Regions from separate parts of the Paenibacillus sp. AK002 genome, predicted to be linked through region 2. Evidence: predicted binding sites of a transcription regulator. Region 2 holds the regulator's gene; each other region holds the start of a gene.
What was found. Region 2 encodes NrdR, which represses ribonucleotide reductase genes. Its sites were predicted from a motif close to AACACNATATATNGTGTT; they were not measured.
Positions count from the first base shown of each region.

Region 1 (4,253 bases), 410 kb from region 2:
GGAGCATACGCGGCCCAGGGCTTCCGCCATCGCGAACACATCCGATCCGGCTTTGCCGACGTTCAGGAAGATTTCGCTTGGAATGCCGTCCAGATCATTGATTGTGATGTACGCCATGCCGAACGGCGTGTTCATTTTATAGGTTGCGCCGCGCAGCACTTGCGGACGCTTCTTGTATTGTTTATCCAGTCCGCTCTTGCTCGGCGAGGCTGTTACAGCCACGCTTCCAGCAGCCGGCTCCACGCTCGCCGTTTCCTCAGCGGCTTGGCCTGCCGCGCTTTGCTCCAGCGCCGTTTCCGCGGTAGAAGCTGTCGTCGCTTCGGCGGCTTTGTCTTCTTTTTTCTCCGTCTGCAGCACCTGCACGTCGCGGCTGCCGTCGCGGTAGATCGTTACGCCTTTGCATCCCAGATCGAATGCCAGCTCATACAGGCGTTTCGTATCTTCAACCGTGAAGTCCGCCGGACAGTTCGCCGTCTTCGAGATGGAGCTGTCCACCCAGCGCTGAATCGCCGCCTGCACGCGGATGTGATCCTCGGCGGAGAGACTCATCGCCGTGACGTAATAGTCCGGAAGCTCTTCGCCCGGATGGCTGTCCAGCCAATCCTGAGCAATCGGCACGAACTGCTCGTCGAAGCCGAGACGGCTTTGACGGAAGTATTTGAAGGCAAAGTACGGCTCGATGCCCGTCGACGTTCCAACCATCGTACCCGTGCTGCCTGTCGGTGCTTGGGTAATGACGGTAACGTTGCGGGCCCCTTTTTTGCGGACCGCTTCGGCAACTTCCGGATACACCTCGGCCATATTTTTCATGAAGCCGCTTTGCAGATACAGTTCGGCATCGAATGCCTGGAACGAGCCCTTCTCCTCGGCAATATCCGCGGATGCAAGATACGCTTCGCGCGCGATGAAGCCATACAGCTTATCCAGGAACTCCAGCGATTCCGGGCTGCCGTAACGGATGTTCAGCTTGATCATCAGCTCGGCCAGACCCATCGTTCCGAGGCCTACGCGGCGCTCTTTTTTCTGGTTTAATTCGTTTTCTTCGAAATGGTAAGGCGTCCGGTCGATGACATTATCCAGGAAACGCACGGAGTAACGCGTCGTCGTAGCCAGCTCATCCCATGCGACGTCATGATTCGCTTCATCGTAGAACTTCGACAGGTTCATCGCGGACAGGTTGCATACGCCCCAGCCCGGAAGTCCCTGCTCGCCGCAAGGGTTGGTACAGATGATCGGGTTGAAATACCAGCTGTTGGACATCTGGTTGTAGTATTCCATGAAGACGACGCCCGGCTCTGCCGATTTCCATGCGGACTCGATAATGGTGTGCCATACCTCGCGTGCTTTAACCGTTTTATATGGAATGATGCTGCGTCCGGCCTTCTTCCATTTATCCAAATCGCCGTCCCACAGCTCATCGTAATCGGGATCGGTGGTGTCCGGGAACACGAGCTCCCAGTCCAGATCTTCCTTCACGGCTTTCATGAAATCGTTGCTGACGCATACCGACAGGTTCGCGTTCGTGACTTGTCCCATCGTCTGCTTCACCGTAATGAAATCCTCCACGTCCGGGTGCCAATCGTTGATCATCAGCATGAGCGCCCCGCGGCGGCTTCCGCCCTGCTCGATCAGGCCTGTCGTATAACTGAACAATCCTCCCCACGATACCGCACCGCTGGAGGACCCGTTCACACCTCTGACGATCGCGCGCCGAGGACGAAGGGAAGACAAGTTGATGCCGACACCGCCGCCGCGCGCCATAATCTCGGTCATCTCGCTCAGGGTTTCCATGATGCCGCCCCGGCTGTCCTTCGGGGAAGGAATGACGTAACAGTTGAACAGCGTCAATTCATCGCTTGCACCCGCTCCGGCCGCAATCCGTCCGCCCGGCACCAGCTTCCAATCATCCAGAATCTCGCGGAACTTCCCGCGCCACTCTTCCTGCAGTTCCGGCGTTGCCTCAACCGATGACATGGCGGCTGCGAGTCGATCCCACATTTCTTCCGGCGTTTTCTCGATGGTTAACGTCAGCTTCTCCACATCCGACTCCACAAGCTCGCCCTTCCGTGTCTTTACGGTGACCTTGCGGCCTTCGCGTTTCACGATTTCGCCAACTTCCTTGGTCGGAAATTTAGGATCATCCTTCGTCAGCACGAGCACCACGTCGCCGACCTTGGCGTTGTTGGTGTCCGCATCCTTCCAGGCATACCGGTCCAAAAAGATCTTCTCGCTTAAACCTTCCAGCCGCTGATTCTGCATCGTACTCAAGTGCAACTACCTCCTATATAAGATATAAAATTAAAAAGATTCCCAAGTATGTGCTCACCAACAACATAACCTGTTATGTAGCCGGTCAAACATCTAAAACCACTATATACACCACATATAGTGCTGTTTATTCATTATACTACACTATATATAGGTTAACTATGCCGATAATGTGAAAATTAAGCCGACAGTTCCAAGCTCCCGCGCGCAAGCTTCCGCTTTCTTCCTCTCGCTCTCTTTTTCGCTGATCCCTATGAAAAAAAAGGATGAAAATATCCAATTCCAGCAGCCGTGCGCTCTATAGGGTATTCCGCGGCTCCCGAATCCGTGCAAGGTTATGAAGACTTCTTTTTTCGTCCATACTACATATACACCGCTGGCCCGGAATCTTTCATCACAGGAGGAGATCGACATGAACCAACAGCCATCTGCCGACTCAGGCATGATTTTCGACCCGCGCCTTCCCGTTCCATTGCAGATCGACCGTTCTTGGTTTGACGATCTCTCTGGCCGACTGGACAAAGGAGGTCCTTGGGGTGACTATCGTCTGGCCCAGCTTGCCGTTGAGGGCGAGAAATCGCGCCTCGTTACAAGCTTTGAAGAACTGCAGTGCCTCAAGCACCTTGGCGGTTTATCCCCACTCCCCCATCAGACCGATACCGCAAGACGCGTTTTGTTCGAGATGTCGGGCAGAGCCATTCTGGCGGATGAGGTGGGACTTGGCAAGACGATTGAAGCCGGTCTTATTTTAAAAGAATACATCGTGCGCGGACTGGTATCCAAAGTGCTGATTCTCGTACCTGCTTCCCTGGTGCTGCAATGGGTCCGCGAGCTGAACTCCAAGTTCGGCATTCCCGCGGTCGCGCAGAAAAAAGCGTACTCCTGGGGCAATGACATCGTTGTCGCCTCCATGGATACGGCCAAGCGCGATCCGCATCAGGAGCTTCTGCTGAACGAGGAATACGACATGCTCATCATCGATGAAGCGCACAAGCTCAAGAACAAGAAAACATCCAATTATCAATTCATCCAAAAGCTGCGCAAAAAATACTGTCTCCTGCTCACCGCCACGCCGGTGCAGAACGATCTCAGCGAGCTCTTCAATCTCATCACGCTGCTGAAACCGGGCCAGCTTGGCGGCCAAGGACAGTTTGCCGCTAATTTTGTCGTGGATAAACGAAGACCGAAGAACCAGGACCAGCTCAAGGATGAGCTGTCCAAGGTCATGATCCGCAACCGCCGGGGCGAGGGGGAAGTGAAGTTCACGAAGCGGTCCGTCCGCAACGTGGGACTCAGCCTTTCGCCTGAAGAACAGTCATTATACGACGGCGTTACGTCCTTCGTCAAAGATCAGTATCAGGCAGCTGGGGGAAATTTAAGCAGTATGCTGTCGCTCGTCACCCTGCAGCGGGAAGTATGCAGCAGCCGGGATGCCGTCTTCGTAACCCTTGTTAATCTGTCCAAGAAGCTGCCGGAGGACTCTCCGCTGCGCGATAAAATCTGGGAACTGGTCTATCTCATCAAGGCCATCAAAGCTAACACCAAGGCGGAAAAAGCCATCGAGCTCATTCAGCAAATGAACGAGAAGGTCATCGTCTTCACGGAATATCGGGCCACGCAGGAATACTTGCTCAATTATTTTCGCGATCACGGGCTGATTTCCGTCCCGTACCGGGGCGGCATGAACCGCGGCAAGAAGGACTGGATGATGGATCTTTTCCGCGGCAAGGCGCAGGTCATGATCGCGACGGAAGCCGGCGGCGAAGGCATCAACCTGCAATTCTGCCACCATATGATCAACTTTGACCTGCCCTGGAACCCCATGCGGGTCGAGCAGCGGATCGGACGCGTGCATCGTCTCGGCCAAACCAATGACGTGAAGATCTACAACCTGTCGACTTCGGGAACCATCGAGGAGCATATCCTGAACCTGCTGCACGAGAAGATCAACATGTTTGAGATGGTCATCGGCGGGCTGGACGTTA
Region 1 covers NZ_CP096377.1:4,991,557-4,995,809, forward strand. The annotation lists gene M1D70_RS22300 (adenosylcobalamin-dependent ribonucleoside-diphosphate reductase) at 1-2,259, opposite strand, end outside; gene M1D70_RS22305 (DEAD/DEAH box helicase) at 2,681-4,253, shown strand, end outside.
Region 1: the regulator NrdR is predicted to act here: its motif matches at 2,376-2,393, upstream of M1D70_RS22300 (adenosylcobalamin-dependent ribonucleoside-diphosphate reductase).

Region 2 (4,253 bases):
GCTGCTTGGACAGATCGGACAGCAAACGGAGCAAATTCCGGTTGAAACGGCTAAAGCTTTAATGACACCGGTGAACGTTCTGGAGGAAGTCGTGCATCCAACGGGAGTGAATAATGCGTCGGGGAATGCGCCGGGTTTGTTGACCCAGATTATATGGATCGGCAGCATGGTGACCGGAGTCGTCTTGCTCCTGGCTAGCCAGAAGGCGATCGCCGCGGGTTCAAGAAGATGGACAGTCAGCGCGCTGCAAGCTATCGGGGGGCTTGCGATCGTCGGCATCGCCACGTGCTTCACCATATGGATGGCTTCGTCGTGGTACGGCATGGAGCTGGCGAACGCGGGGGAGACGTGGTTGTTCTTATGGTTGGCTGGATCGGCGTTCTTCTTGTTGCAATCTTCCTTGCTGAATTGGATCGGATTCCGGGCAATACCGCTGCTCGTACTGCTGATGTTCTTCTCCGTGCCGCTGCTGAACATGGCTCCGGAGTTCTTGTCGCAGACGACGCGAGCTTGGATCTATTCGTGGACGCCACTGCGGTTCGCGGCAGGAGGGCTACGGGAAGTAATGTACTTCGGCGGACTGGACGCAGCTCACTCAAACGCCTTGATTTTGCGGGGCGTCGCCGGTGGATTTTTGGTCTTGCTGCTCACTTCCGGATTTAAGGCCGATCGAGCAACACATGCCGCCCCTGCTTCTGTTACAGGCGATACAATAAAGTAAGAACAATCAACGATGCGTTGTACTTCCTTTTTTTACGCTCATGCTATAATTAAATTTTCTGGGAAGTATTAAAAAGTTATTTAAAAACAAAAAAACCCTTGATTTCTCAAGGGTTCCTCTTCGTATGGAGCCTAGGGGGATCGAACCCCTGACCTCATCGCTGCCAGCGATGCGCTCTCCCAGCTGAGCTAAGGCCCCGTAAGCGACTTCTATATCATATAAAAAATCAGCAGGCATGTCAACACTTTTTCAGAATTTTTTGATAACGCGCTGAGCCTTTTTTCCTTCTCTATATAATGTCACTTATCGATGATGAGAATTTGGCGCCATGAGAGCGCCGGAAGAGCACCAGGGTCGCTTAAAGAACCGTGGCGCTCTTACAGCTCCTGTACGTCCGTATCCTTGGACAGCAGGCTTTTCAGTTCCTTCATGAACATATTGATATCTTTGAATTGCCGGTATACGGACGCAAACCGAACGTAAGCCACCTCGTCGACCGGATATAACCGTTCCATCAGAAGCTCCCCGATCTGGCGGCTCTCCACTTCCGCTGCCGCCGTATTGCGCAGCGCCTTCTCAACATCCGAAACGATCATATCCAGCTGGTCCACGGATACCGGACGCTTCTCGCATGCCCTTATCAAACCGCGGAGCACCTTCTCCCGGCTGAACTCTTCGCGGCTTCCGTCCTTTTTCACGACGATCAGCGGCGTTTCCTCCACCATTTCAAAGGTTGTGAACCTCTTGCTGCACTGCTCGCATTCCCTGCGGCGGCGGATGGACTTGTTCTCGTTGGCTGGCCTGGAATCCAGCACTTTCGTTCCGGCATAACTGCAATATGGACACTTCATAAGTTGTCTCACTTCCTTTGTATTCAGCGTGATACGCCCTTAATGGGCGGCAGAAAAATTTACCAGCAAAACTTTTGTCTTTTATGTTATGAAAATGCGAGACCCGAGACATAATACTTTTACCAACCCAAGGAGGTGAACTTAACATGGCACAAAGCAACAACAACTCCAACAACCTGGTTGTTCCTCGCGCAAACGCTGCTCTTGAGCAACTGAAATACGAGGTAGCTCAAGAACTTGGTATCTCCATTCCACAAGACGGATACCAAGGTAACATGACTTCCTATGAGAACGGTTCGATCGGGGGATACATCACAAAACGTCTTGTAACCCTGGCCGAGCAACAATTGGCTGGTCAATACTCCGGTCAATAATTGATTCTTCCTTAAAAAAGGAGTGTTGGGGGCTCGATGTAAGAGCCTGTCCAGCGCTCTTTTTTTCTTTAGAAGCCGCCCTTATACACATCCGTATATTGATTATAATAATAAATCACGCGCTGTACATAATGCCGGGTTTCCCCGATGGGTATACTCTTCACGTTCTCATAGGTTCCATCCCACATGCCCTTGTTGATCCAATTCTTGACGTTCCCCGGGCCCGCATTATAAGCGGCGATGGCGGCAATCGGATTGCCGTCCATTTCTTTGTGCAGATTCTGAATGTACCAGGTGCCCAGCTGGATGTTTGCATCCACTTCATTCTTTACGCTCAGCAGGTTCACCGACGGGAGCTTGGCCATTTCCATCGCCCAGTTCGCCGTATCCGGCATCAGCTGCATAATGCCCAGCGCGCCCTTCTTGGATTCCTTGCCCGGCTTGAAATTCGTTTCCACCCGGATGATCGAGGCCACCAGAAACGGATCAACCTCATAATAGGCGGCATGTTTGCGGATCTCATCCTTATAATGGATCGGATACAGCAGGGTCATCCAATTGGAGCTTAGGAACAGCAGCGCTACAAAAGAAACGAACAGCAGGAGCAGCACCCTTTTTTTACGAAGCCACTTCATAACTGAACCAACCTGTTCCACAGGTTGTCCACCTGCTGCTGCGTTTCGGCCAACGTGCCGCTGTTATCGATCAGGATATCCGCTCGAAGCTTCTTCTGCTCAATGTCCATCTGGCTGCTAAGACGCGCCTCTGCCGCTTCCCGGGTAAGAGCGTCCCGCTCCATCAAACGCGCAAGCTGCAGCTCGCGCGGGACATAGACGACAGCGATCTGCTTCAGATAAGGATAGGCTTCCCTTGCCTCCAGCAGCAATGGAATATCCGCTACCACCAGCCGGTCGGGATACTGCCGTTCATACGCCTCCGTCCGTTCCCGGATTTCCTGCCGGATTGCCGGATGCGTAATCTCATTCAAAGCCGCTCTTTGCTCCGGATGATGGAAGATCATCTCCCCGAGCTTCTTTCGATTCAACGTACCGTCTTCAAACAGGATCGCTTGTCCAAAATGTTCGGTCACTTTACCCAGCACCGGATGACCCGGGAGCATCACTTCCCGGGCGATGATATCCGCATCGACGAGAAGCGCTCCCTTCATGGCCAACATGGAGGACACGGTGCTTTTGCCTGTTGCAATTCCTCCGGTTAAACCGATATTCATGACTTCACCTCATAACAGCTTCATTATACCCATGACAACTAATAAAAAAGCAGGCAAATACGAGATAAAACGCATGCCGCCCTTGGCCGCAAAACGGAGGCCGACCCGCATGCCCAGCACCAGAAATATCCCGCTGAACAAGGAAACCACGGCTGCGGTGCCTAGCGGCGAGAAACCCAGCATCGCTGCGCCGAGCCCGGCTCCGAACGCATCGAGCGACAGCGCGATCCCCAGCCACATCGCCTCCCATGGAGAGATGCTGCCGGAGTCGTCCAGATCCGCTTTCGTCGGGCTGCGGAGAATTTGAATGACGACGCCGATCTTCGGTATTTCAAGGGAGAATACCGCTCGCTGAAGCTGCTCTTGGCCTGCCGTGGTAACTTCACGACGCGGTGTCCCTTGACGAATGGCTCCCTGCGTTTCCGTAAGCGATGCGGAAGAATCCACGGCGGATGCCGGCTGCACTTCAGGCTCGCTGCTTCTCCGAACCTGCTGATATAAAGACCATAGGCCCAGCAGTATCAAAATGGCAGCTCCGATCACGGATGCCGCAGATGGGGATAAGAACCGCTGCAGCAGCGCGCCTGCCTGCATGGAGACGCCAAGCACCAAACCGGAACACAGCGAGATGATCAATACAGACAGCAGCGGTATCCTTGTTTTGCGCAGACCGTATGTAACCCCTGCCCCGAATCCGTCCAGGCTTAACGCCATGGCCAGCAGGGCAGACGAGAAAATATGACTGAGCACCCTTTTCCCTCCTCCAAAGCTCCACATCAAGCTGCTCATTCATGAAGAAGAGCTGCCCGATGCGCTCCACATATGTTCCACATTATATGTGGGGGAGCAGGAATGGGTGCACGCCTATTCAATTACTTCTTGACCGGCTGACACTTCGGACAGTAATGGGTCCCCCGTCCGCCGACCACGATCTTATGAATCGGGCCGCCGCATGCATGGCACGGCTTGTCCTTCCGACCGTAAATCTGATGGCTGTTCTGGAACATCCCCATCTCGCCCTGCCCGTTGACATAGGACTTGATGGAAGAACCGCCCGCATCGACGGCTTCGGACAA
Region 2 covers NZ_CP096377.1:5,402,616-5,406,868, forward strand. The annotation lists gene M1D70_RS24015 (YhgE/Pip domain-containing protein) at 1-721, shown strand, start outside; tRNA gene M1D70_RS24020 (tRNA-Ala) at 847-919, opposite strand; gene nrdR (transcriptional regulator NrdR) at 1,099-1,572, opposite strand; gene M1D70_RS24030 (alpha/beta-type small acid-soluble spore protein) at 1,719-1,946, shown strand; gene M1D70_RS24035 (lytic transglycosylase domain-containing protein) at 2,015-2,581, opposite strand; gene coaE (dephospho-CoA kinase) at 2,578-3,177, opposite strand; gene M1D70_RS24045 (MntP/YtaF family protein) at 3,187-3,927, opposite strand; gene mutM (DNA-formamidopyrimidine glycosylase) at 4,050-4,253, opposite strand, start outside.

Region 3 (4,253 bases), 3.4 Mb from region 2:
CGCACCTTATCCTCCGGCGCCAGCGCCTCGCCGCCTTCCCACACGCCCTCCCGCATCATGAAATCGGACGCTTTGGCCGGTTGGTCGGCCTGCAGCTCGTAACGGTGAATCAAGCCCTCCACCGCAATTCTCATGTAATGATCCAGCTGTTGATAAAAACGGTTCAGGTCCGGCACTTCCCGCTTCCCTTGGACGATGCCATGTTCAATCCCGAACCGGACCAAATTGATCGTATTAAAGGACAGGTTGCCCTTGCCGCTCAGGCGGTTTCGCCCAAAGCGGTCCGAAATCGTGCGGGTCCTGCAGCCCATGGTGGCAATAATCGTGTCCGGGTCGCCCGGGTTATAATAGACGAGATTAAACGACGCGTCCACGTTGACGAAATTCGGATAGAGCCTGCGGCTGGAGCACTCGACGGCTTTCAGGAACAGGTCGTAATTCGGCTCGCCTTTCGCCTGGTTGACCCCCTGCTTGCACTGGAAAATATGCTGCGGAAATATTGGCGTCTCTCCCCCGCCGAGCCCCTTCATCGTGGCATCCAACAGGGCGTGGGACACCAGCCTTCCTTCGGTTGACGTGCACATGCCGTAATTCAGCGAAGTGAAAGGAATTTGTCCGCCGGCCCGGCTGCTCATCGTATTCAAATTATGGATCAAGGATTCCGCGGCCTGCTTTGCTTCATTCACCGTTTCGCTATAGGCGTAATGATAGATTCGCGGGTATATGTCCTTCAGCTGCTCATTGTCTATGTATATATCGTGATCCTCAAGAGCTCGTTCATACGGCCGATCCTCTCCCAGCCCCGCTTCTTCGAAGTAGGCCAGCCCTTTGCGAAAATGCCGACGAAACGATTTGCCGACATACGGCGCGAGATCCCAATCGATTTTGCTGCCGGACACGCCGCCGAATTGGCTGTTCTGCTGGGATTGAAAGATGATGGCTACCAGCGCCATGGCGGTCATGATGCTCTGCGGCGGCCTGACCGATCCGTTACCGGTATTGAAGCCCTTGGCCAGCAACCGGCCGAACGGGATGAAGATGCAGTTCGTCGTTCCCAGCGCATACTGGTCCAGGTCATGAACGTATACATACCCATCCCTCACCGCTCTCGTGAGCTCTGTGGGGAGGATGAATTTGCTTGCCATCCATTTGGAGTATTCGGAGCCGATCCGGCTCATTTTTCCGCTGAAGGATTCCCCGTTCAGATTCGCGTTCTCCCGCAGCAGGTCCAAATCGGTTACCCCGATCACATCCCTGCTGATCTTATAAAGCTCTCCCCGCCGCATCCGCTCCAGATCGCGGGCCTCCCTGTAATGTTGATAGGCAGCCGCTACCTCGGGATAACCCGTGCTTTGCAAATGCTCCACAACGATATCTTGTATCTCCTCCACGCTAACCTGTTCCATCCCCGCAGTGGCGTGGGCAACCTCATCTCCAATCCGCAAGGAAGCATCCTTGCGGGAAACACCCTCCACCGCCATAAACGCTTTATCCACCGCCTCCACGATCCGGCTTGTCTCAAATTTCACCAGGCATCCGTCTCTCTTCATGACCTTCATGAATAGGAACAACTCCTCTTCTCCATATCGTTAACACACTATATATAGTTTTGTTTTATCAATTTACATCCATATATAGTTTCATGCTGTGATATAGATCACGATGGTCGGTCTTTAAAATTGAATAGGGCTGCACTTACGCTTAACCCCGTAGGGGATAGTGCCCTACAAAAAAAGGCACCTCGGGCGATCCTGGGATCACCATCGGGTACCTTCTTGTTTGACCAATAACAATTTAACTTTCCACAGGCGGCATCGGGGTTGGCGTCGGCTTGGCATAGCCGGTGCTGTATTTCTCGTCGATCGCGGTCCGGATATCCGTTAAGCTCATGCCCTCGCTGCTCATTTTGGCAGATTCCACGGCAATGTCCAAACACACCCCGCAGCGGGTGCCGTGATCGTCCCACACCACCGTGCCGTCCTCCTGAATCTCATCGATAAAACAGTTCAGGTTGCTCTCATGACCGGCACTTTCCCCGCAGCCGCAATAACAAGGAATGTATTTCAGGACATCACTCACCTGCGCGGACAAAGCATAAATCGTTTGGAGCTCGCTGGTCTGGCTCTTCAAAAAGGTCGGCAGCTCATCAATCGAAGCCGTCGCCTCCTGGATATCCCCGTTGGACAGCTGCGTCTGATGTCCGTGCTCATGCGCCGCCTCGGCTGCCTGTCCACTTACGCCTTGCTCCTGGGCGCTTTTTCCCGAACAGCCGCTCAGCATAAGGCCGGCGGTCAGCAGCAGGATGACAAACCGTTGTTTCCCTGTTTTCATCATTCATTTCCTCCATTTAACTTAACTAACGGCCGTGAACCGTTTTCGCTAAAGTTCCTTATTCTTCGCGCCGCAGCCGCTGGTTGTGAGCGATCTTGGCTTCGTTCCCCTGCTCCGTGGCCTGATAGAACACTCGGCGGGAGATCTCCTTCGGCAAATACTCCTGTTTCACGTAATGGCCCGGATAATCGTGCGGGTACTTGTAGCCGACATGTCCCAGCTTCACCGCCCCCGAGTAATGCGCATCGCGCAGATGCAGCGGAACCTCCGCCGATTTCACTTCATCCATGGCGGACATCGCGCGGGATATGGCGGATACAACGCCATCGGATTTCGGGCTCTCCACGGCGAACAGGATCGCCTGGGCGATGTTCAGCTTGGCTTCCGGCCAGCCGTTGTTCCGGTACGCATCCAATGCGCTTACCGCCTGCACCATGGCTTGGGGATTGGCAAGCCCGATATCCTCGCTGCTGGCAGCGATCAGGCGCCGAATGAACACCATCGGGTCCATTCCGAGCTTTTCGACCGCATACAAAAACCAGAACAGCGCCGCATCGCTGGAGCCCCGAATGCTCTTGTGAAAGGCGGACAGCACATCATACTGCGTGGACTCGTCCGCACGCACGGTAGGCCGGCGAATCGATTCCTCCGCCACTTCCAGCGTGATATGGACCGTACCGCTTGCGTCCGGCGGCGTTGTCATCGCGGCCAGCTCCAACGCATTGAGTGCACGCCGGATATCCCCGTTCGCCATGGCTGCAATGTGCTCCAGCGCTTCCTCATCGGCCTTGAGATCCATGAATCCAAGACCCTTGTCTTGATCGGTCAGCGCGCGCCGCATCGCGATCATGGAATGGTCCTTGGTCAGCGGCTGAAGCTGGAATAAAGTGGACCGGCTCATTAGGGCCCCGTTGACGTAATGAAAGGGGTTCTCGGTCGTCGCGCCGATAAATATAATCGTGCCGTTCTCTACGGCAGGCAGCAGCGCGTCCTGTCTGGAGCTGTTGAACCGGTGCACCTCATCCAGGAACAGGATCGTTTTGGTGCCGTACAGGCTGCGGTTGCTCTGGGCCTGCTCAATGACTTCCCTGACGTCCTTAACCGAGGCTTCCACCGCGTTCAACCGAACAAAATGCCCCTTCGTTTGCTGGGAGATGATATGCGCAAGCGTTGTTTTGCCGCATCCCGGCGGGCCGTACAATAAAATCGACGAGACCTGGTCCGCCTCTATGGCCCGCCGGAGCAGTTTGCCCGGTCCGATAATATGCTCTTGTCCTATATATTCATCCAGCGACGAAGGGCGCATCCGATCGGCCAGCAGCCGGGAATCCCGGTCCCCTTCACGCCCGATACTGAATAAATCCATGACAACACTTCCTTGTCTGATATCGATGCAAAAACAAGTCGTTCCAATTCCAATCCATCACGCTCTATCATATCATATTCGAATTCGCCGTGCCTGCGCTGCGGCAACTTCCTGTCCTACGCTTCATTCGTCCCATGGCTCGGATATTGCATCTTATTTTGAACATATCCAACTTTTATCGAACCGGAAGCGTTTCATACAATAGGGAAGCGTTTGAAAAACCTGATCCGGGGAGAATCTTATGACGACTCGCAAAAAATCCGTACGCAAATTGTACAACGCGGCAATAAATATGGCGATCAGTATACTGGGGCTCTACCTTCATGTCAGCACCTATCATCTTTTACAAGAAACATTCGGCCCCGGTTACCTCGACGATGAGAGACTGGCGATAAACCTGCTGTATGCCGTCCTCATCCTGCAGTTCCTGCTCGGCTTGTACGTCTTCATACGTTCAGCCATCATGCTTTACGAGTACAGGCAGGGAATCCGGAGTGAGGACGACGATGAGGTCTTGTTATAAAGCATGTCACTTAACCACTATGCACGAAGGGAG
Region 3 covers NZ_CP096377.1:1,834,396-1,838,648, reverse strand. The annotation lists gene M1D70_RS07855 (anaerobic ribonucleoside triphosphate reductase) at 1-1,559, opposite strand, end outside; gene M1D70_RS07850 (PCYCGC domain-containing protein) at 1,795-2,334, opposite strand; gene M1D70_RS07845 (replication-associated recombination protein A) at 2,390-3,697, opposite strand; gene M1D70_RS07840 (hypothetical protein) at 3,939-4,220, shown strand.
Region 3: the regulator NrdR is predicted to act here: its motif matches at 1,594-1,611, upstream of M1D70_RS07855 (anaerobic ribonucleoside triphosphate reductase).